DNA from 4 places in the Shigella dysenteriae genome. Region 4 is predicted to be linked to each of the others. Evidence: predicted binding sites of a transcription regulator. Region 4 holds the regulator's gene; each other region holds the start of a gene.
What was found. The regulator CRP, encoded in region 4, controls carbon source genes, mostly activating them, when cyclic AMP is high. The targets are predictions, from matches to a motif close to ATGTGANNNNNNTCACAT.
Positions count from the first base shown of each region.

Region 1: the regulator CRP is predicted to act here: its motif matches at 2,622-2,639, upstream of focA (formate transporter FocA).
Region 2: the regulator CRP is predicted to act here: its motif matches at 2,792-2,809, upstream of adhE (bifunctional acetaldehyde-CoA/alcohol dehydrogenase).
Region 3: the regulator CRP is predicted to act here: its motif matches at 2,991-3,008, upstream of drpB (cell division protein DrpB).

Region 1 is NZ_CP055055.1:1,736,469-1,741,616, forward strand. Features, by position in the region: gene pflB (formate C-acetyltransferase) at 1-1,651, opposite strand, end outside; gene focA (formate transporter FocA) at 1,706-2,563, opposite strand; gene ycaO (30S ribosomal protein S12 methylthiotransferase accessory factor YcaO) at 2,969-4,729, opposite strand; gene HUZ68_RS08300 (DUF421 domain-containing protein) at 4,859-5,148, shown strand, end outside.
Region 2 is NZ_CP055055.1:2,114,103-2,119,250, forward strand. Features, by position in the region: gene adhE (bifunctional acetaldehyde-CoA/alcohol dehydrogenase) at 1-2,570, opposite strand, end outside; gene ychE (protein YchT) at 2,963-3,016, shown strand; gene ychE (NAAT family transporter YchE) at 3,047-3,694, shown strand; gene HUZ68_RS10170 (hypothetical protein) at 3,852-4,148, opposite strand; gene oppA (oligopeptide ABC transporter substrate-binding protein OppA) at 4,432-5,148, shown strand, end outside.
Region 3 is NZ_CP055055.1:2,850,144-2,855,291, reverse strand. Features, by position in the region: one part of gene HUZ68_RS13815 (IS1-like element IS1B family transposase) at 241-689, opposite strand; one part of gene HUZ68_RS13815 (IS1-like element IS1B family transposase) at 689-938, opposite strand; gene ompC (porin OmpC) at 1,229-2,416, opposite strand; gene drpB (cell division protein DrpB) at 3,067-3,348, shown strand; gene HUZ68_RS13800 (phosphohydrolase) at 3,388-4,083, shown strand; gene dcm (DNA-cytosine methyltransferase) at 4,150-5,148, shown strand, end outside.
Region 4 is NZ_CP055055.1:4,367,532-4,372,679, forward strand. Features, by position in the region: gene HUZ68_RS20955 (hydrolase) at 1-719, shown strand, start outside; gene HUZ68_RS20960 (YheU family protein) at 713-931, shown strand; gene HUZ68_RS20965 (phosphoribulokinase) at 985-1,854, shown strand; gene HUZ68_RS20970 (OsmC family protein) at 1,909-2,313, opposite strand; gene crp (cAMP-activated global transcriptional regulator CRP) at 2,615-3,247, shown strand; gene HUZ68_RS20980 (YccS/YhfK family putative transporter) at 3,298-5,148, shown strand, end outside.

The DNA of each region.
Region 1 (5,148 bases), 2.4 Mb from region 4:
CGTCACGAATCGGTTTAACTTTCGCATATTTGATTGCAGACAGGGAGTCAGCAGCAACGGACAGACCAGCGATACCACACGCCATGGTGCGGATAACGTCACGGTCGTGCAGCGCCATCAGAGAGGCTTCGTAGCTGTACTTGTCGTGCATGTAGTGAATGATGTTCAGTGCAGTGATGTACTGTTTAGCCAGCCAGTCCATGAAGTGATCCATGCGCTCCATCACTTCATCGTAGTTCAGGAGATCGCCTTTGATCGGTTCAGACTTCGGACCAACCTGCATTTTCAGTTTTTCGTCAACGCCGCCGTTGATTGCGTACAGCATGGTTTTCGCCAGGTTTGCACGCGCACCGAAGAACTGCATTTGTTTACCAACGATCATCGGGCTTACGCAGCAAGCGATAGCGTAGTCATCGTTGTTGAAGTCCGGACGCATCAGGTCATCGTTCTCATACTGCAGAGAAGAGGTGTCGATGGACACTTTAGCGGCGAATTTCTTGAAGTTCAGCGGCAGTTTTTCAGACCACAGAATGGTCATGTTCGGTTCCGGAGACGGACCCATGGTGTACAGGGTGTTCAGGAAACGGAAGCTGTTTTTGGTAACCAGGGTACGACCGTCGAGGCCCATACCACCGATAGATTCGGTTGCCCAGATCGGGTCGCCAGAGAACAGTTCATCGTACTCCGGAGTACGCAGGAAGCGAACCATACGCAGTTTCATGACCAGGTGGTCAACCATTTCCTGCGCTTCTTGTTCGGTGATCTTGCCAGCTTTCAGGTCACGTTCGATGTACACATCCAGGAAGGTGGAGGTACGACCGAAGGACATTGCAGCACCGTTCTGAGACTTAACAGCAGCCAGGTAGCCGAAGTAAGTCCACTGGATAGCTTCCTGAGCGTTGGTAGCCGGACCAGAGATGTCGTAGCCGTATTTCGCAGCCATTTCTTTCATCTGACCCAGAGCGCGGTGCTGTTCAGCGATTTCTTCGCGCAGACGGATAGTCTGTTCCAGGTTTACGCCGTTTTCCAGATCAGCCTGCAGAGAGGTGAACTGAGCGTATTTGTCTTTCATCAGGTAGTCGATACCGTACAGCGCAACGCGACGGTAGTCACCGATGATACGGCCACGGCCATAAGCATCTGGCAGACCGGTCAGAACACCGGATTTACGGCAACGCAGGATGTCCGGAGTGTAAACGTCGAACACGCCCTGGTTGTGAGTTTTACGGTATTCAGTGAAGATTTTTTTGATCATCGGGTCCAGTTCGCGGTTGTACGCTTTGCAGGAACCTTCGATCATTTTGATACCACCGAACGGGATAAGAGCACGTTTCAGCGGAGCTTCAGTCTGCAGACCAACAACTTTTTCCAACGCTTTGTTGATGTAGCCAGCGTCGTGAGAGGTGATGGTGGAAGCAACAGCGGTGTCAAAGTCAACTGGCGCGTGAGTGCGGTTTTCCAGTTTAACGCCTTCCATTACTTTGTCCCACAGGGTGGTGGTCGCTTCAGTAGCGCCAGCCAGGAAGGACTCGTCACCCTCGTACGGAGTGTAGTTTTTCTGAATGAAGTCACGGACGTTTACTTCATTCTGCCAGTCACCTTTGGTAAAACCTTCCCAGGCTGTGGCTAACTTTTCATTAAGCTCGGACATGTAACACCTACCTTCTTAAGTGGATTTTTTATTTACTGCGTACTTCGACAACCATTAATGGTGATCGTTTTCACGCAGGTAAATGACCCAGTATGTCAACCCAACCAACAAACCACCGCCGATAATATTACCGATCGTAACCGGAATCAGGTTATCAGTGATGAAATTCATCACGGTCAGGTGAGAAAAATTTTCCGGTGCAGAACCGACAGCGGTCCAGAATTCCGGAGATGCGAAGTCGCGGATTACAATACCCATCGGGATCATAAACATGTTTGCGATACTGTGCTCAAAACCGCTGGCAACAAACATCGCGACCGGCAGCACCATGATAAACGCTTTGTCCATCAGGCTGCGGCCAGAATAACTCATCCATACTGCCAGACATACCATCAGGTTTGCCAGGATACCAAGGCAGACGGCCTCAATAAAAGTATGGTGCACTTTGTGGTCGGCGGTTTGTAGGACGTTTAGTCCCCATTGACCATTTGCGGTCATATACTCGCCGGAAAGCCACATTAAAAGTACAAACAGCAGTGCGCCGACCAGGTTGCCAAAATAGACATTTAGCCAGTTTTTAGCCAACTGACCCCAGGTTATGCGCCCACTCGCCTTAGCAACAACAATCAACACTGTGGAAGTAAAGAGATCGGCTCCGCAGACAACACAAAGAATCAGCCCCAGAGAGAAGCAAATGCCGCCAACCAGTTTTGCCATGCCGAAGGGCATTGTGCCTGTGCCAGTGGTTGCTGTGATATAGAAGACGAATGCGATTGAGATGAAAACACCGGCGGTAATCGCCAGATAGAAAGTCTTAAGCGGATGTTTCGTTGCTTTATAGACACCCGCCTCTTCGGCCACTTTGGCCATTGCAGCAGGAAGTAAAAGATCAAAAGGGTTGTCAGCTTTCACACTAACTCTCTCTTTATTAAGTCGGCGACGAGATACTAACAAAGCATTATAGATGAGAAATTGATATAGATCATATCTCGCCTGGCTTATAGGCCCGTAACTCGCATGGTTTTTATGCAAATACGGAGTAAATATTTGATTATCCAAATAAAAATAAATTTTAAAAATTAACAAATGAGTTGAATTTTTTCCGCATCCTCCGCTAAAACAGTTAATTAAAAGGGAGCACCAGGCGAATAAAGTAACAATATCGATCGTATTTATTAAATACAAATTACCGATATTTAACCTTATAATTACAATTATTTTATTAATGCAAATATATGTAAAGCGGGGCATTAAAAAAACGCCCCGTAATATAACTCAGACGAATCATTAAGCCTACATTGCGTAGGCTATTTGATTTTATTTTGCCCAGAATGCTGCTTTGGCGCGCTGCAGCTTTTCGTAGGCCTTCAACAGCGACTGATGTGCAGCAAACGCGTGCAGATCGCTATCTACTGGTTGCAAGCCATAAAACGCCGCTTCGCCGCTCATTGCCGCACTGGCGGCTTCCACGGCATCTGCGCCGTACATGCGAACAAACGCATTCAGATATTGCAGCGGCTGGCGATCTTCTTCCTGTGCCAGTAATAACAACGTTTGCAGGCAGCGATAATAGTTGGCGCGTTCCGGGCTGAATACCGATGAGTTAAACTCCATCGTCCATTCGGTCCAGACCAGAGCCTGTTCCAGATCGCCACCAGCCAGCGCCAGCATGGCTTTTAATTCACCGATACGCAGGGTGTACCAACCGTTATCCGACCCGGTCGCCAGACCCAACAGCTCACGCACGCGGGTAAAGTCATCAAAACCTTCTTCATCCAGTTGCTCGATAAGGTTCAGGTAATCTTCTTTTTCCCACTCGCTGCCTGGTAGCGAGAGAATGGTGTCGCGCAGATGACTACCCATACTGTTATTCGCTAACCACAAATCTTCAGCCGGATAAATATCGGACATGCCAGGCACGATAATACGGCAAGCATAAACGCCCAGATGCTCGTAATCGGCAATATAAACTTCTTTATCTTCTTTGTTGAAGATAGCCATCAGCGTGGCGAACTCTTCCTCCGTGGTGCCGGAGAAATTCCAGTCCACAAACGGATAATCGGCATCCTGCTTGAACAGGTCCCAGGAGATTAAACCGCTGGAATCGATAAAGTGCGTTTCGAGGTTGGTATGTTCAGCGACTTCTTCATCATCGAAGGTTGGCGGAGTAAACACATCCAAATCTTTCAGGCCACGACCTTGCAGCAGCTCGGTCACGGTACGTTCCAGTGCTACGCCAAAATCAGGATGCGCACCGAAAGAGGCAAAGCAGGTGCCGTTAGCAGGATTAAACAGTACCACGCAAATCACCGGATACTGGCCGCCAAGGGAACCATCATATGCGAAGATCGGGAAACCTTCTGCTTCCAGTGTTTCGATCGCTTCAACCACCGCTGGGTAACGCGCCAGCACGTCTGCCGGGATTTCCGGCAAGCTGATGCTTTCAGCAATAATGCGGTTTTTCACGTAGCGTTCGAAAACTTCGGACAACCCCTGAACGCGTGCTTCGTTGCGGGTATTGCCAGCGGACATACCGTTAGAAACGTACAGGTTACCAATGATATTCATCGGAATATAAACGGTCTGATTGTCGGACTGGCGCGTAAACGGCAGACCGCAAATACCACGATCTTCGTTACCGGATTGTAGGTCAATCAGCATACTGCCGGTCAATTCATTCTCCGGATCGTAAAATGCGCGCAGACGGTCATCGAGCAGCCCTTCTGGCACATCGTCATTTTCGGTCAGTGGGAACCATTTTTCGTTGGGATAATGCACAAATGGACCGTTGGCGATGGTTTCGCCCAGCCAGAAATCAGCAAAAAAGTAGTTGGTTGAGAGACGCTCGAAATATTCACCGAGTGCAGAAGCCAGCGCCGCTTTCTTGGTTGCGCCTTTACCGTTGGTAAAACACAGTGCGCACTCTTTGTCGCGAATATGTACAGACCAGACGTTAGGCACGGGATTCAGCCAGGAGGCCTCTTCAATCTGAAAGCCGAGGTCTGAAAGTTTTTGCTGGAAGCGAGCGATGGAATCTTCCAGAGCGGCATCTTTGCCGGGGATAAATGTTTGCGTCATGAAAATCACTTTAGTCGTACGGAAAGCGCGCAATAATACGGGTTTTATCTCAAAGGCGCTATCACCGCCGCCATGCCGATGAACTGTTGACTATGCTTTTAGCGGATAAACCACGTTAAGAGCATAAAAATGAAGGCGTTCGATCTCCACCGTATGGCATTTGATAAAGTGCCTTTTGATTTCCTTGGCGAAGTTGCACTACGTAGTCTGTATACCTTTGTACTGGTTTTTTTGTTCCTCAAAATGACCGGAAGACGCGGAGTGCGGCAGATGTCGCTGTTTGAAGTTTTAATCATTCTGACGCTGGGGTCAGCGGCGGGAGATGTGGCGTTTTATGATGATGTGCCGATGGTCCCGGTACTTATCGTCTTTATTACTCTGGCGTTGTTATACCGCCTGGTAATGTGGTTGATGGCGCA
Region 2 (5,148 bases), 2.3 Mb from region 4:
ATCTGTTTCAGCTCGGAGATCAGCGGGTAACGCGGGTTAGCGCCAGTGCACTGGTCATCGAATGCATCTTCAGACAGTTTATCCACGTTCGCCAGGAAGTCTGCTTCCTGAACGCCAGCTTCACGGATAGATTTCGGAATACCCAGTTCAGCCTTCAGCGTTTCCAGCCATGCCAGCAGTTTCTCGATCTTAGCAGCAGTACGGTCGCCCGGTGCGCTCAGACCCAGGTGGTCGGCAATTTCAGCATAACGACGGCGAGCCTGCGGACGGTCATACTGGCTGAATGCAGTCTGCTTGGTCGGGTTGTCGTTCGCATTGTAGCGAATAACGTTACAAATCAGCAGGGCGTTTGCCAGACCGTGCGGAATATGGAACTGGGAACCCAGTTTGTGCGCCATTGAGTGACATACACCCAGGAAGGCGTTCGCAAACGCGATACCCGCGATAGTCGCTGCACTGTGAACACGTTCACGCGCTACCGGATTTTTAGACCCTTCGTGGTAGGACGCTGGCAGATATTCTTTCAGCAGTTTCAGTGCCTGCAGAGCCTGACCATCAGAGAACTCAGATGCCAGTACAGAAACATAAGCTTCCATGGCGTGAGTTACTGCGTCCAGACCACCGAAAGCACACAGGGACTTCGGCATGTCCATAACCAGGTTGGCGTCGACAATCGCCATATCCGGGGTCAGCGCATAGTCCGCCAGCGGGTATTTCTGACCAGTAGCGTCGTCAGTTACAACCGCAAACGGAGTGACTTCAGAACCTGTACCAGAAGTGGTGGTGACAGCAATCATTTTCGCTTTCACGCCCATTTTCGGGAACTTGTAGATACGTTTACGGATATCCATAAAGCGCAGCGCCAGCTCTTCGAAGTGAGTTTCCGGATGTTCGTACATAACCCACATGATCTTCGCGGCGTCCATCGGGGAACCACCACCCAGCGCGATAATCACGTCTGGTTTGAAGGAGTTTGCCAGTTCTGCACCTTTACGAACGATGCTCAGGGTCGGGTCCGCTTCTACTTCGAAGAAGACTTCAGTTTCAACGCCTGCTGCTTTCAGTACGGAAGTGATCTGATCAGCATAACCATTGTTGAACAGGAAGCGGTCAGTCACGATGAGCGCACGTTTGTGGCCATCAGTAATCACTTCATCCAGCGCGATTGGCAGGGAGCCACGGCGGAAGTAGATAGATTTCGGAAGTTTGTGCCACAACATGTTTTCAGCTCGCTTAGCAACGGTTTTCTTGTTGATCAGGTGTTTCGGACCAACGTTTTCAGAGATGGAGTTACCACCCCAGGAACCACAACCCAGAGTCAGGGAAGGTGCGAGTTTGAAGTTATACAGGTCACCGATACCACCCTGAGAAGCCGGGGTGTTAATCAGGATACGAGCCGTTTTCATTTTCTGACCGAAGTAAGAAACGCGAGCCGGTTGGTTATCCTGGTCAGTGTACAGGCAAGAGGTATGACCGATACCACCCATAGCAACCAGTTTCTCTGCTTTTTCTACCGCGTCTTCGAAATCTTTAGCGCGGTACATTGCCAGAGTCGGGGACAGTTTTTCATGTGCGAACGGTTCGCTTTCATCAACAACGGTCACTTCACCGATCAGAATCTTGGTGTTTTCTGGTACAGAGAAGCCTGCCAGTTCAGCAATTTTATAGGCTGGCTGACCAACGATAGCCGCGTTCAACGCACCGTTTTTCAGGATAACGTCCTGAACAGCTTTCAGCTCTTTACCCTGCAACAGATAGCCGCCGTGGGTTGCGAAACGTTCACGTACTGCGTCATAAACAGAGTCAACAACAACAACAGACTGTTCAGAAGCACAGATTACGCCGTTGTCGAAGGTTTTGGACATCAGTACAGATGCAACTGCACGTTTGATATCAGCAGTTTCATCGATAACAACCGGAGTGTTACCCGCGCCTACGCCGATAGCTGGTTTACCGGAGCTGTATGCGGCTTTAACCATGCCCGGACCACCAGTCGCGAGGATCAGGTTGATGTCTGGGTGGTGCATCAGTGCGTTAGACAGTTCAACAGAAGGTTGATCGATCCAGCCGATCAGATCTTTCGGAGCACCGGCAGCGATAGCAGCCTGCAGAACGATATCAGCCGCTTTGTTGGTGGCATCTTTTGCACGCGGGTGCGGGGAGAAGATAATGGCGTTACGGGTCTTCAGACTGATCAGCGATTTGAAGATAGCAGTTGAAGTCGGGTTAGTGGTCGGAACGATACCGCAAATAATACCGATTGGTTCAGCGATAGTGATGGTACCAAAAGTGTCGTCTTCAGACAGAACACCACAGGTTTTTTCATCTTTATAGGCGTTGTAGATATATTCAGAAGCAAAGTGGTTTTTGATCACTTTATCTTCGACGATACCCATGCCGGATTCGGCAACGGCCATTTTCGCGAGTGGGATTCGAGCATCTGCAGCAGCCAGAGCGGCGGCGCGGAAGATTTTGTCTACTTGCTCTTGAGTGAAACTGGCATATTCACGCTGGGCTTTTTTTACACGCTCTACGAGTGCGTTAAGTTCAGCGACATTAGTAACAGCCATAATGCTCTCCTGATAATGTTAAACTTTTTTAGTAAATCATCTGCTCGAATACGAGAGTATAGTCAGTGCGGTGATGATTTGCTTAACCGATGAAAATCAAAAGCTTACTCGCGCTCACACTCACTGTGATTTACTAAAAGAGTTTAAACATTAGAGTTATTATCTCTAATGCGTCACTTCCAGGTGGCGTAAGCAAGATTACTCACTTCTGGGTACTGATTACGTGATCCAAATCAAATTTTTGCAAAGCTGACACCTTTCAGCATCGCTTTTCGCCATTATAGCTAACAGTTAATAAATTGTAGTATGATTTGGTGGCTACATTAGCATGTTTTGCACAACTAGATAACAATAACGAATGATAGCAATTTTAAGTAGTTAGGAGGTGAAAAATGCTGTCAAAAGGCGTATTGTCAGCGCGTCTTTTCAACCTTATTTATGGCTAACATTATCCGGCTTTTGCTTCGGAGCTAACCGTGATTCAGACCCTTTTTGATTTTCCCGTTTACTTCAAATTTTTCATCGGGTTATTTGCGCTGGTCAACCCGGTAGGGATTATTCCCGTCTTTATCAGCATGACCAGTTATCAGACAGCGGCAGCGCGAAACAAAACTAACCTTACAGCCAACCTGTCTGTGGCCATTATCTTGTGGATCTCGCTTTTTCTCGGCGACACGATTCTGCAACTTTTTGGTATATCAATTGATTCGTTCCGTATCGCCGGGGGCATCCTGGTGGTGACGATAGCGATGTCGATGATCAGCGGCAAGCTTGGCGAGGATAAACAGAACAAGCAAGAAAAATCAGAAACCGCGGTACGTGAAAGCATTGGTGTGGTGCCACTGGCGTTGCCGTTGATGGCGGGGCCAGGGGCGATCAGTTCTACCATCGTCTGGGGTACGCGTTATCACAGCATTAGCTATCTGTTTGGTTTCTTTGTGGCTATTGCATTGTTCGCTTTATGTTGTTGGGGATTGTTCCGCATGGCACCGTGGCTGGTACGGGTTTTACGCCAGACCGGCATCAACGTGATTACGCGTATTATGGGGCTATTGCTGATGGCATTGGGGATTGAATTTATCGTTACTGGTATTAAGGGGATTTTCCCCGGCCTGCTTAATTAATTCCTTTCAAATGAAACGGAGCTGCCATGCTCCGTTTACTTCGTCATTATTTTTACTTTGTTCCCGCCCAGTTATCAAAAGCAAAAGGAATAGGTAAAAATATTCTTCTCAAATTACAGTTAGTTATAAGGATTTCCTTAACTGCTTCTCCTCACCATCATGTTATTTTCGCCACATCATAATCCTGGGCTTGCTGAAGAATAATTGAAATGATATTAGTAATTCCACTGCCTTTGGTAGAGGAAAGTGCTAAATAATAATCAATTGTTAAATTATTGTGCATTTCACTACTGGAACTGTAATCAGAAAAGATAGACATGCTTAACCAATCTCTATTTGATTGAATTGAAAGATGTTTGTTAAGACATGGATGCAAGCTATAGATTCTGATACGGTCAATAAAAGAGAATTGCTTAACAATTTTGCAAAATGTATTGGCGAGTAAGAAGCGCATTTGGTACTTTCCGGGCAACCGCCAGGCGATTCTTTATTGGTAATGAGAATAATTAACAATTAAAGAGCGTCGTGAAAGAATAATGTGTCTCGACAGGGGAGACACAGTACGAATCGACATAAGGTGATCGTCTGAATCACCAGAATAAATAAAGTCGGTGATAGCAATCCGTAACGATAAAGTAACCTGACAGCAGAAAGTCTCCGAGCCTGTGCAGGGTCCCAATCCGGGATTACACATGCTGGTTAATACCAGTAATTATAATGAGGGAGTCCAAAAAACAATGACCAACATCACCAAGAGAAGTTTAGTAGCAGCTGGCGTTCTGGCTGCGCTAATGGCAGGGAATGTCGCGCTGGCAGCTGATGTACCCGCAGGCGTCACACTGGCGGAAAAACAAACGCTGGTACGTAACAATGGTTCAGAAGTTCAGTCATTAGATCCGCACAAAATTGAAGGTGTTCCGGAGTCTAATATCAGCCGAGACCTGTTTGAAGGCTTACTGGTCAGCGATCTTGACGGCCATCCGGCACCTGGCGTCGCTGAATCCTGGGATAATAAAGACGCGAAAGTCTGGACCTTCCATTTGCGTAAAGATGCGAAATGGTCTGATGGCACGCCAGTCACAGCACAAGACTTTGTGTATAGCTGGCAACGTTCTGTTGATCCGAACACCGCTTCTCCGTATGCCAGTTATCTGCAATATGGGCATATCGCCGGTATTGATGAAATTCTTGAAGGGAAAAAACCGATTACCGATCTCGGCGTGAAAGCTATTGATGATCACACATTAGAAGTCACCTTAAGTGAACCCGTTCCGTACTTCTATAAATTACTTGTTCACCCATCAACTTCACCGGTGCCAAAAGCCGCTATCGAGAAATTCGGCGAAAAATGGACCCAGCCTGGTAATATCGTCACCAACGGTGCCTATACCTTAAAAGATTGGGTCGTAAACGAACGAATCGTTCTTGAACGCAGCCCAACCTACTGGAACAAC
Region 3 (5,148 bases), 1.5 Mb from region 4:
GCACTGGTGTTGAATATTATTCACGCCAAATTTTCCTTATTGAGTAACGTCGTCGCAAGTGGCATCAATGATTTTAGACCATTATCAGAGGTACGGGGCGGCGGAGAGAGATTTAGTGCTGTGGAATATTGTGGTGCTGATGAATATTTATATCGCGGATTGGTAGAGAAAAAGCTTATTTCATGCACTATTTTTGCAAATATTTCTATATGGGAAGCGTGTTTGGGTAATGACTCCAACTTATTGATAGTGTTTTATGTTCAGATAATGCCCGATGACTTTGTCATGCAGCTCCACCGATTTTGAGAACGACAGCGACTTCCGTCCCAGCCGTGCCAGGTGCTGCCTCAGATTCAGGTTATGCCGCTCAATTCGCTGCGTATATCGCTTGCTGATTACGTGCAGCTTTCCCTTCAGGCGGGATTCATACAGCGGCCAGCCATCCGTCATCCATATCACCACGTCAAAGGGTGACAGCAGGCTCATAAGACGCCCCAGCGTCGCCATAGTGCGTTCACCGAATACGTGCGCAACAACCGTCTTCCGGAGCCTGTCATACGCGTAAAACAGCCAGCGCTGGCGCGATTTAGCCCCGACGTATCCCCACTGTTCGTCCATTTCCGCGCAGACGATGACGTCACTGCCCGGCTGTATGCGCGAGGTTACCGACTGCGGCCTGAGTTTTTTAAATGGCGGAAAATCGTGTTGAGGCCAACGCCCATAATGCGGGCGGTTGCCCGGCATCCAACGCCATTCATGGCCATATCAATGATTTTCTGGTGCGTACCGGGTTGAGAAGCGGTGTAAGTGAACTGCAGTTGCCATGTTTTACGGCAGTGAGAGCAGAGATAGCGCTGATGTCCGGCGGTGCTTTTGCCGTTACGCACCACCCCGTCAGTAGCTGAACAGGAGGGACAGCTGATAGAAACAGAAGCCACTGGAGCACCTCAAAAACACCATCATACACTAAATCAGTAAGTTGGCAGCATCACCGCGTGTTTGTTACGGATTAATTCATAAAGAAATGCATTTGGGTGTTAGCTTGAAGAGTAGCTGGTTGATGTTATTGTGCCAGGAGGGGCAGGCTAAGGTGCTGTATCGATATGCTTCGGCAATTGCGTGTGCCGCAGATGGAGATGAAATGCCAATAAAAAAGCCTGAGTTCGATGAGGGACGAACTCAGGCTAGTGTTCAGTTTTACAGTAACACGCCGCGGCGCGTTGGCTGATTAGAACTGGTAGACTAAGCCCACAGCCACGATATCATCGGTAGCGATGCCGTTTTCTTTGTAGAAGTCGTCGTCGTTGTCCAGCAGGTTGATTTTGTAATCAACATAAGTGGACATGTTTTTGTTGAAGTAGTAGGTCATACCAATATCAACATATTTAACCAGATCTTTGTTGGTGTAATGATGATTACCCTGGCTGTCGAAGTTATCACTATTTACACCGCCTAAATCCTTACCTTTAGATTGCAGGTAAGCGATGGACGGGCGCAGACCGAAGTCGAACTGATACTGAGCAACAACTTCAAAGTTTTGGGTTTTGTTAGCGATGGCATCAGCATCACCGTAACCAGTCATGTTACGGGTTTCAGCATACATAGCTGCTAAGTAAACGTTATTAGCGTCGTATTTAGCACCAACGGTCCATGCTTCTGCTGTTTCACCGCCAGCAGTTGCATCGAAGCGATCTCCATAACGAGTGTTATGAGTACCTTTGTGAACCTGATTGTCGGTACGGTCAGAGTTAGAGTAAGCAGCGCCCAGACTTAAACCAAAGTCAAAGTCATAGGAAGTGGACATACCGTAACCGTCGCCGTTCTCTTTAGCAAGTTTACGTCCATTACCGTTACCTGAACCTTCTTGATCAAATAATCCGCTTTTCTCGTTGTTACCCTGATACTGGAGTGCAAAGTTCAGACCATCAACTTGACCAAAGAAACCATTGTTACGATAGGTTGCTACGCTGTTAGCACGACCGTTCATGAAGTTGTCAGCGCCAGCATAGGTATCTCCACCAAATTCTGGCAGCATATCGGTCCATGCTTCTACGTCATATACGACACCGTAGTTACGACCATAGTCGAAAGTACCATTCTGACCAAAGCCGAAACCTGCAAATGCCAGACGCGTTGCGGTATTACCCTTGTCGCTTTCAGGACCGTTTGCGCCAATGTTAAATTCCCACTGACCATAACCAGTGAACTGGTCAGCGATCTGGGTTTCACCTTTGAAACCGATACGGGCATATGACATGTCGCCATCACTGCCAGAGTCATCAGAGAAGTAGTGCAGACCCGCTACTTTTCCGTACAAATCCAGTTTATTGCCATCTTTATTATAGACTTCAGCCGCATTTGCTGCGCCAGCAACTAATAACGCCGGGACCAGCATTGCCAGAACTTTTCTTTTCATTATGTATTCCCTTGTGATTATAATCTTCATGAATATATCAATAAGTGCCGTTATCCAAAAAAAAGCACATTTGGATACTATTCTATGAAGTTCATTTTATTTTAAAGATTACATGTAACAAATATATTTAAAAGATTTCAAAATGTTTCTAATCTATTTAATATAATTCAGAATTATGAATTCCAAATATAAATATTCATGAAGATTATAAATGCATATCAATAAGTTATGAGTTGAACGGAAAGATAGGGAGTATCAATGATTGTTGCGCTAAACGGCTGGTGTGATCACGAGCACATTAATGAAGGCATAAAAAAAAGCCGGCATCATGCCGGCCCAAAAAATATAAACAAGACGATAAAAGGCTAATAACGGAGGCATCATGACACAGAAAAATAAAAAGGTATAATTGTATTCAGTGCTAATATATTGATTAAATGAATTAATAAAGCCGATATCAAAGATAAATAAAATCGCTCAAAACGATTTTTCCTGTATTCACTGCCGTTGCGCATAATTTATCTATTTGTTCAAAAAATGATTGAGTCTTGACTGGCTCATTCAATGTGGAAAAATGTGACTTTTATCACATAATAGTACTAAGTCTGAATTTTCCGGGTTATCTCAAAATGGAATACGGTTCGACAAAGATGGAAGAGAGACTCTCTCGCAGCCCTGGCGGCAAACTGGCTTTGTGGGCTTTCTATACATGGTGTGGCTATTTCGTCTGGGCAATGGCGCGTTACATCTGGGTGATTAGCCGGATCCCCGATGCCCCCGTGTCGGGATTTGAAAGCGATTTAGGCTCTACCGCGGGAAAGTGGTTAGGGGCACTGGTCGGATTTTTATTTATGGCTCTGGTCGGGGCATTGTTAGGCAGCATTGCCTGGTACACCCGACCTCGTCCCGCACGTAGCAGACGCTATGAATAAAAACTGCTAAGGTGGCGACTCTTTGGCAACGGAGCGCGTATGGACTTACAACACTGGCAGGCACAGTTCGAAAACTGGTTGAAAAACCATCATCAGCACCAGGACGCGGCCCATGACGTGTGTCATTTTCGCCGCGTCTGGGCTACGGCACAGAAGCTGGCGGCAGATGACGATGTCGATATGCTGGTGATTTTAACAGCCTGTTATTTCCACGATATTGTGAGCCTGGCGAAAAATCATCCGCAACGGCAGCGTTCTTCAATCCTGGCGGCAGAAGAGACGCGTCGCCTGCTCCGTGAAGAGTTCGTGCAATTTCCGGCGGAGAAAATTGAGGCCGTTTGTCATGCCATTGCCGCTCACAGTTTCAGCGCGCAAATCGCCCCCTTAACCACGGAAGCTAAAATTGTCCAGGATGCGGATCGGCTGGAAGCCCTGGGGGCGATTGGCCTGGCACGTGTGTTTGCCGTTTCAGGGGCATTGGGCGTGGCGCTGTTTGATGCCGAAGATCCGCTCGCACAGCATCGCCCGCTTGATGATAAACGTTACGCGCTGGATCATTTCCAGACTAAGTTGCTGAAGCTACCGCAAACCATGCAAACCGTAAGAGGCAAGCAGCTGGCGCAGCACAACGCGCATTTTTTAGTCGAGTTTATGGCGAAGCTCAGTGCCGAACTGGCGGGGGAGAATGAAGGTGTCGATCACAAGGTGATAGATGCGTTTTCACCCGCGGGCTGAGCGCGTGGCCCTAAATGGCTGTAATTATGTTAACCTGTCGGCCATCTCAGATGGCCGGTTAAATCTATGCAGGAAAATATATCAGTAACCGATTCATACAGCACCGGGAATGCCGCACAGGCAATGCTGGAGAAACTGCTGCAAATTTATGATGTTAAAACGCTGGTGGCGCAGCTTAATGGTGTGGGTGAGAATCACTGGAGCGCGGCAATTTTAAAACGTGCGCTGGCGAATGACTCGGCATGGCACCGTTTAAGTGAGAAAGAGTTCGCCCATCTGCAAACGTTGTTACCCAAACCACCGGCACATCATCCGCATTATGCGTTTCGCTTTATCGATCTATTTGCCGGAATTGGCGGTATCCGTCGCGGTTTTGAATCGATTGGCGGACAGTGCGTGTTTACCAGCGAATGGAACAAACATGCGGTACGCACTTATAAAGCCAACCATTATTGCGACCCGGCGACGCATCATTTTAATGAAGATATCCGCGACATCACCCTCAGCCATAAAGAAGGCGTGAGTGATGAGGCGGCGGCGGAACATATTCGTCAACACATTCCTGAACACGATGTTTTACTGGCCGGTTTCCCATGTCAGCCATTTTCGCTGGCTGGCGTATCGAAAAAGAACTCGCTCGGGCGGGCGCACGGTTTTGCCTGCGATACTCAGGGCACGCTGTTCTTTGATGTGGTGCGCATTATCGACGCGCGTCGTCCGGCGATGTTTGTGCTCGAAAACGTCAAAAACCTGAAAAGCCACGACCAGGGTAAAACGTTCCGCATCATCATGCAGACGCTGGACGAACTGGGCTATGACGTGGCTGATGCAGAAGATAACGGGCCGGACGATCCGAAAATCATCGATGGTAAACATTTTCTGCCGCAGCACCGTGAACGCATCGTGCTGGTGGGTTTTCGTCGCGATCTTAATCTGAAAGCCGATTTTACTCTGCGTGATATCAGCGGATGTTTCCCTGCGCAGCGAGTGACGCTGGCGCAGCTGCTGGACCCGATGGTCGAGGCGAAATATATCCTGACGCCGGTACTGTGGAAGTACCTCTAT
Region 4 (5,148 bases):
GGCTGGGCGTGGTGATGCATTTTCGCGGATGCAGCGGTGAACCAAACCGTATGCACCGCATTTACCATTCGGGCGAAACCGAAGACGCCAGTTGGTTTTTACGCTGGCTGCAACGCGAATTTGGTCATGCGCCAACGGCTGCCGTCGGCTATTCGCTCGGCGGTAATATGCTGGCCTGTTTGCTGGCAAAGGAAGGCAATGATCTCCCGGTTGATGCGGCGGTGATTGTCTCTGCGCCGTTTATGCTGGAAGCCTGTAGCTATCATATGGAAAAGGGCTTTTCCCGCGTTTATCAGCGTTACTTGCTGAACCTGTTAAAAGCCAATGCCGCACGCAAGCTGGCTGCCTACCCCGGAACGCTGCCGATAAATCTCGCGCAATTAAAATCGGTACGTCGCATCCGTGAATTTGACGATCTCATCACCGCCAGGATTCACGGCTACGCTGACGCTATCGACTATTATCGTCAGTGTAGCGCCATGCCGATGCTGAACCGGATCGCCAAACCGACGCTGATTATTCACGCTAAAGACGATCCGTTTATGGATCATCAGGTGATCCCGAAACCGGAAAGTCTCCCCCCGCAGGTGGAGTATCAACTGACTGAACATGGCGGTCATGTTGGCTTTATTGGCGGTACATTACTTCATCCGCAAATGTGGCTGGAGTCACGCATTCCTGACTGGTTAACAACGTATCTGGAGGCGAAATCATGTTGATTCCGTGGCAAGACCTCTCCCCCGAAACGCTGGAAAATTTAATTGAAAGCTTTGTGTTACGTGAAGGCACCGATTATGGTGAACATGAGCGTACACTTGAACAGAAAGTCGCCGACGTCAAACGCCAGCTACAGTGCGGAGAAGCGGTGCTGGTATGGTCAGAGCTGCACGAAACGGTCAATATCATGCCGCGCAGTCAGTTTCGCGAATAACCTGCAACCGTCGGCGGACGAGATAATAATGATAGCTAAGTCATGGAGTTACTATGTCTGCCAAACATCCGGTCATTGCGGTAACAGGATCCAGCGGCGCGGGGACCACCACCACCAGCCTCGCGTTTCGTAAAATATTCGCCCAGTTAAATCTGCATGCAGCCGAGGTGGAAGGCGACAGTTTTCACCGTTACACCCGCCCGGAAATGGACATGGCGATCCGCAAAGCGCGCGACGCCGGGCGGCATATCAGCTACTTCGGCCCCGAAGCGAACGACTTCGGCCTGCTGGAACAAACCTTCATTGAATACGGTCAGAGCGGCAAAGGGAAATCTCGCAAATATCTGCATACCTACGATGAAGCCGTACCCTGGAATCAGGTACCGGGAACATTCACCCCCTGGCAACCTTTACCAGAACCCACTGATGTACTGTTTTATGAAGGTTTACACGGCGGCGTAGTCACGCCACAGCATAACGTTGCGCAGCATGTGGACTTACTGGTCGGCGTGGTGCCTATCGTTAACCTTGAGTGGATTCAAAAACTGATCCGCGACACCAGCGAGCGCGGGCACTCACGAGAAGCAGTGATGGACTCAGTAGTGCGTTCAATGGAAGACTATATCAACTACATCACACCGCAGTTTTCCCGCACCCATCTTAACTTCCAGCGCGTTCCCACCGTCGACACTTCAAACCCGTTCGCGGCAAAAGGTATCCCGTCGCTGGATGAAAGCTTTGTGGTGATCCATTTTCGTAATCTGGAAGGGATCGATTTCCCCTGGCTGCTGGCGATGTTGCAAGGCTCATTCATTTCCCACATCAATACGTTAGTGGTGCCCGGCGGCAAAATGGGTCTGGCAATGGAATTAATTATGCTGCCGCTGGTGCAACGATTGATGGAAGGAAAGAAAATCGAGTAACTCTGCTATTACGCCGGATAAAATACTATCCGGCTTCACAACGGGATAGTTAAATCACGCGGCAACCACTTCATACGAGTGAGTAATATTCACCGCTTTTTCCAGCATCAACGCCACTGAACAATATTTCTCGGCAGAGAGATCAACCGCACGCGCAACCGCTGCGTCTTTCAGGTCGCGACCGGTGACGATAAAATGTAGATTAATGTGCGTAAACAGGCGTGGTGCCTCTTCGCGGCGTTCAGAGGTCAATTTTACTTCACAATCGACCACATCCTGACGCCCTTTTTGCAGGATCGAAACCACATCGATGGCACTGCAACCACCCGCCGCCATCAACACCATTTCCATCGGACTTGGTGCTTTATCGCCTGAGTTGCCGTCCATTAAAATCTGATGACCAGAGGCGGATTCGCCCAGAAAAGTTAACCCTTCGACCCACTTCACTCGCGCTTGCATTTTTGCTACTCCACTGCGTCAATTTTCCTGACAGAGTACGCGTACTAACCAAATCGCGCAACGGAAGGCGACCTGGGTCATGCTGAAGCGAGACACCAGGAGACACAAAGCGAAAGCTATGCTAAAACAGTCAGGATGCTACAGTAATACATTGATGTACTGCATGTATGCAAAGGACGTCACATTACCGTGCAGTACAGTTGATAGCCCCTTCCCAGGTAGCGGGAAGCATATTTCGGCAATCCAGAGACAGCGGCGTTATCTGGCTCTGGAGAAAGCTTATAACAGAGGATAACCGCGCATGGTGCTTGGCAAACCGCAAACAGACCCGACTCTCGAATGGTTCTTGTCTCATTGCCACATTCATAAGTACCCATCCAAGAGCACGCTTATTCACCAGGGTGAAAAAGCGGAAACGCTGTACTACATCGTTAAAGGCTCTGTGGCAGTGCTGATCAAAGACGAAGAGGGTAAAGAAATGATCCTCTCCTATCTGAATCAGGGTGATTTTATTGGCGAACTGGGCCTGTTTGAAGAGGGCCAGGAACGTAGCGCATGGGTACGTGCGAAAACCGCCTGTGAAGTGGCTGAAATTTCGTACAAAAAATTTCGCCAATTGATTCAGGTAAACCCGGACATTCTGATGCGTCTGTCTGCACAGATGGCGCGTCGTCTGCAAGTCACTTCAGAGAAAGTAGGCAACCTGGCGTTCCTCGACGTGACGGGCCGCATTGCACAGACTCTGCTGAATCTGGCAAAACAACCAGACGCTATGACTCACCCGGACGGTATGCAAATCAAAATTACCCGTCAGGAAATCGGTCAGATTGTCGGCTGTTCTCGTGAAACCGTGGGACGCATTCTGAAGATGCTTGAAGATCAGAACCTGATCTCCGCACACGGTAAAACCATCGTCGTATACGGCACTCGTTAATCCCGTCGGAGTGGCGCGTTACCTGGTAGCGCGCCATTTTGTTTCCCCCGATGTGGCGCAGACTGATTTATCACCCCGATATCAACTATGCACTTCGACAAACGCTGGTGCTATGTTTGCCCGTGGCCGTTGGGTTAATGCTTGGCGAATTACGATTCGGTCTGCTCTTCTCTCTCGTTCCTGCCTGTTGCAATATTGCGGGCCTTGATACGCCTCATAAACGTTTTTTCAAACGCTTAATCATTGGTGCGTCGCTGTTTGCCACCTGTAGCTTACTGACACAGCTGCTACTGGCAAAAGATGTTCCCCTGCCCTTTTTGCTGACCGGATTAACGCTGGTACTTGGCGTCACTGCTGAGTTGGGGCCATTGCACGCAAAATTGCTTCCCGCATCGCTGCTGGCAGCCATTTTTACCCTCAGTCTGGCGGGATACATGCCGGTCTGGGAACCGTTGCTCATCTATGCGTTGGGCACTCTCTGGTACGGATTGTTTAACTGGTTTTGGTTCTGGATCTGGCGCGAACAACCGCTGCGCGAGTCACTAAGTCTGCTGTACCGTGAACTGGCAGATTATTGTGAAGCCAAATACAGCCTGCTTACCCAGCACACCGACCCTGAAAAAGCGCTGCCGCCGCTGCTGGTGCGCCAGCAAAAAGCGGTCGATCTAATTACCCAGTGCTATCAGCAAATGCATATGCTTTCCGCGCAAAATAATACTGATTACAAGCGGATGCTGCGTATTTTCCAGGAGGCGCTGGATTTACAGGAACATATTTCGGTCAGTTTGCATCAGCCGGAAGAGGTGCAAAAGCTGGTCGAGCGTAGCCATGCGGAAGAAGTTATCCGCTGGAATGCGCAAACCGTCGCCGCTCGCCTGCGCGTGCTGGCTGATGACATTCTTTACCATCGCCTGCCAACGCGTTTTACGATGGAAAAGCAAATTGGCGCACTGGAAAAAATCGCCCGCCAGCATCCGGATAATCCGGTTGGGCAATTCTGCTACTGGCATTTCAGCCGCATCGCCCGCGTGCTGCGCACCCAAAAACCGCTCTATGCCCGTGACTTACTGGCCGATAAACAGCGGCGAATGCCGTTACTTCCGGCGCTGAAAAGTTATCTGTCACTAAAGTCTCCGGCGCTACGCAATGCCGGACGACTCAGTGTGATGTTAAGCGTTGCCAGCCTGATGGGCACCGCGCTGCATCTGCCGAAGTCGTACTGGATCCTGATGACGGTATTGCTGGTGACGCAAAATGGCTATGGTGCAACCCGTCTGAGGATTGTGAATCGCTCCGTGGGAACCGTGGTCGGGTTAATCATTGCGGGCGTGGCGCTGCACTTTAAAATTCCCGAAGGTTACACCCTGACCTTGATGCTGATTACCACCCTTGCCAGCTACCTGATATTGCGCAAAAACTACGGCTGGGCGACGGTCGGTTTTACTATTACCGCAGTGTATACCCTGCAACTGTTGTGGCTGAACGGTGAGCAGTACATCCTTCCGCGTCTTATCGATACCATTATTGGTTGTTTAATTGCTTTCGGTGGTACCGTCTGGCTGTGGCCGCAGTGGCAGAGCGGGTTATTGCGTAAAAACGCCCATGACGCTTTAGAAGCCTATCAGGAAGCGATTCGCTTGATTCTGAGCGAGGATCCGCAACCTACGCCACTGGCCTGGCAGCGAATGCGGGTAAATCAGGCACATAACACTCTGTATAACTCATTGAATCAGGCGATGCAGGAACCAGCGTTCAACAGCCATTATCTGGCAGATATGAAACTGTGGGTAACGCACAGCCAGTTTATTGTTGAGCATATTAATGCCATGACCACGCTGGCGCGGGAACACCGGGCATTGCCACCTGAACTGGCACAAGAGTATTTACAGTCTTGTGAAATC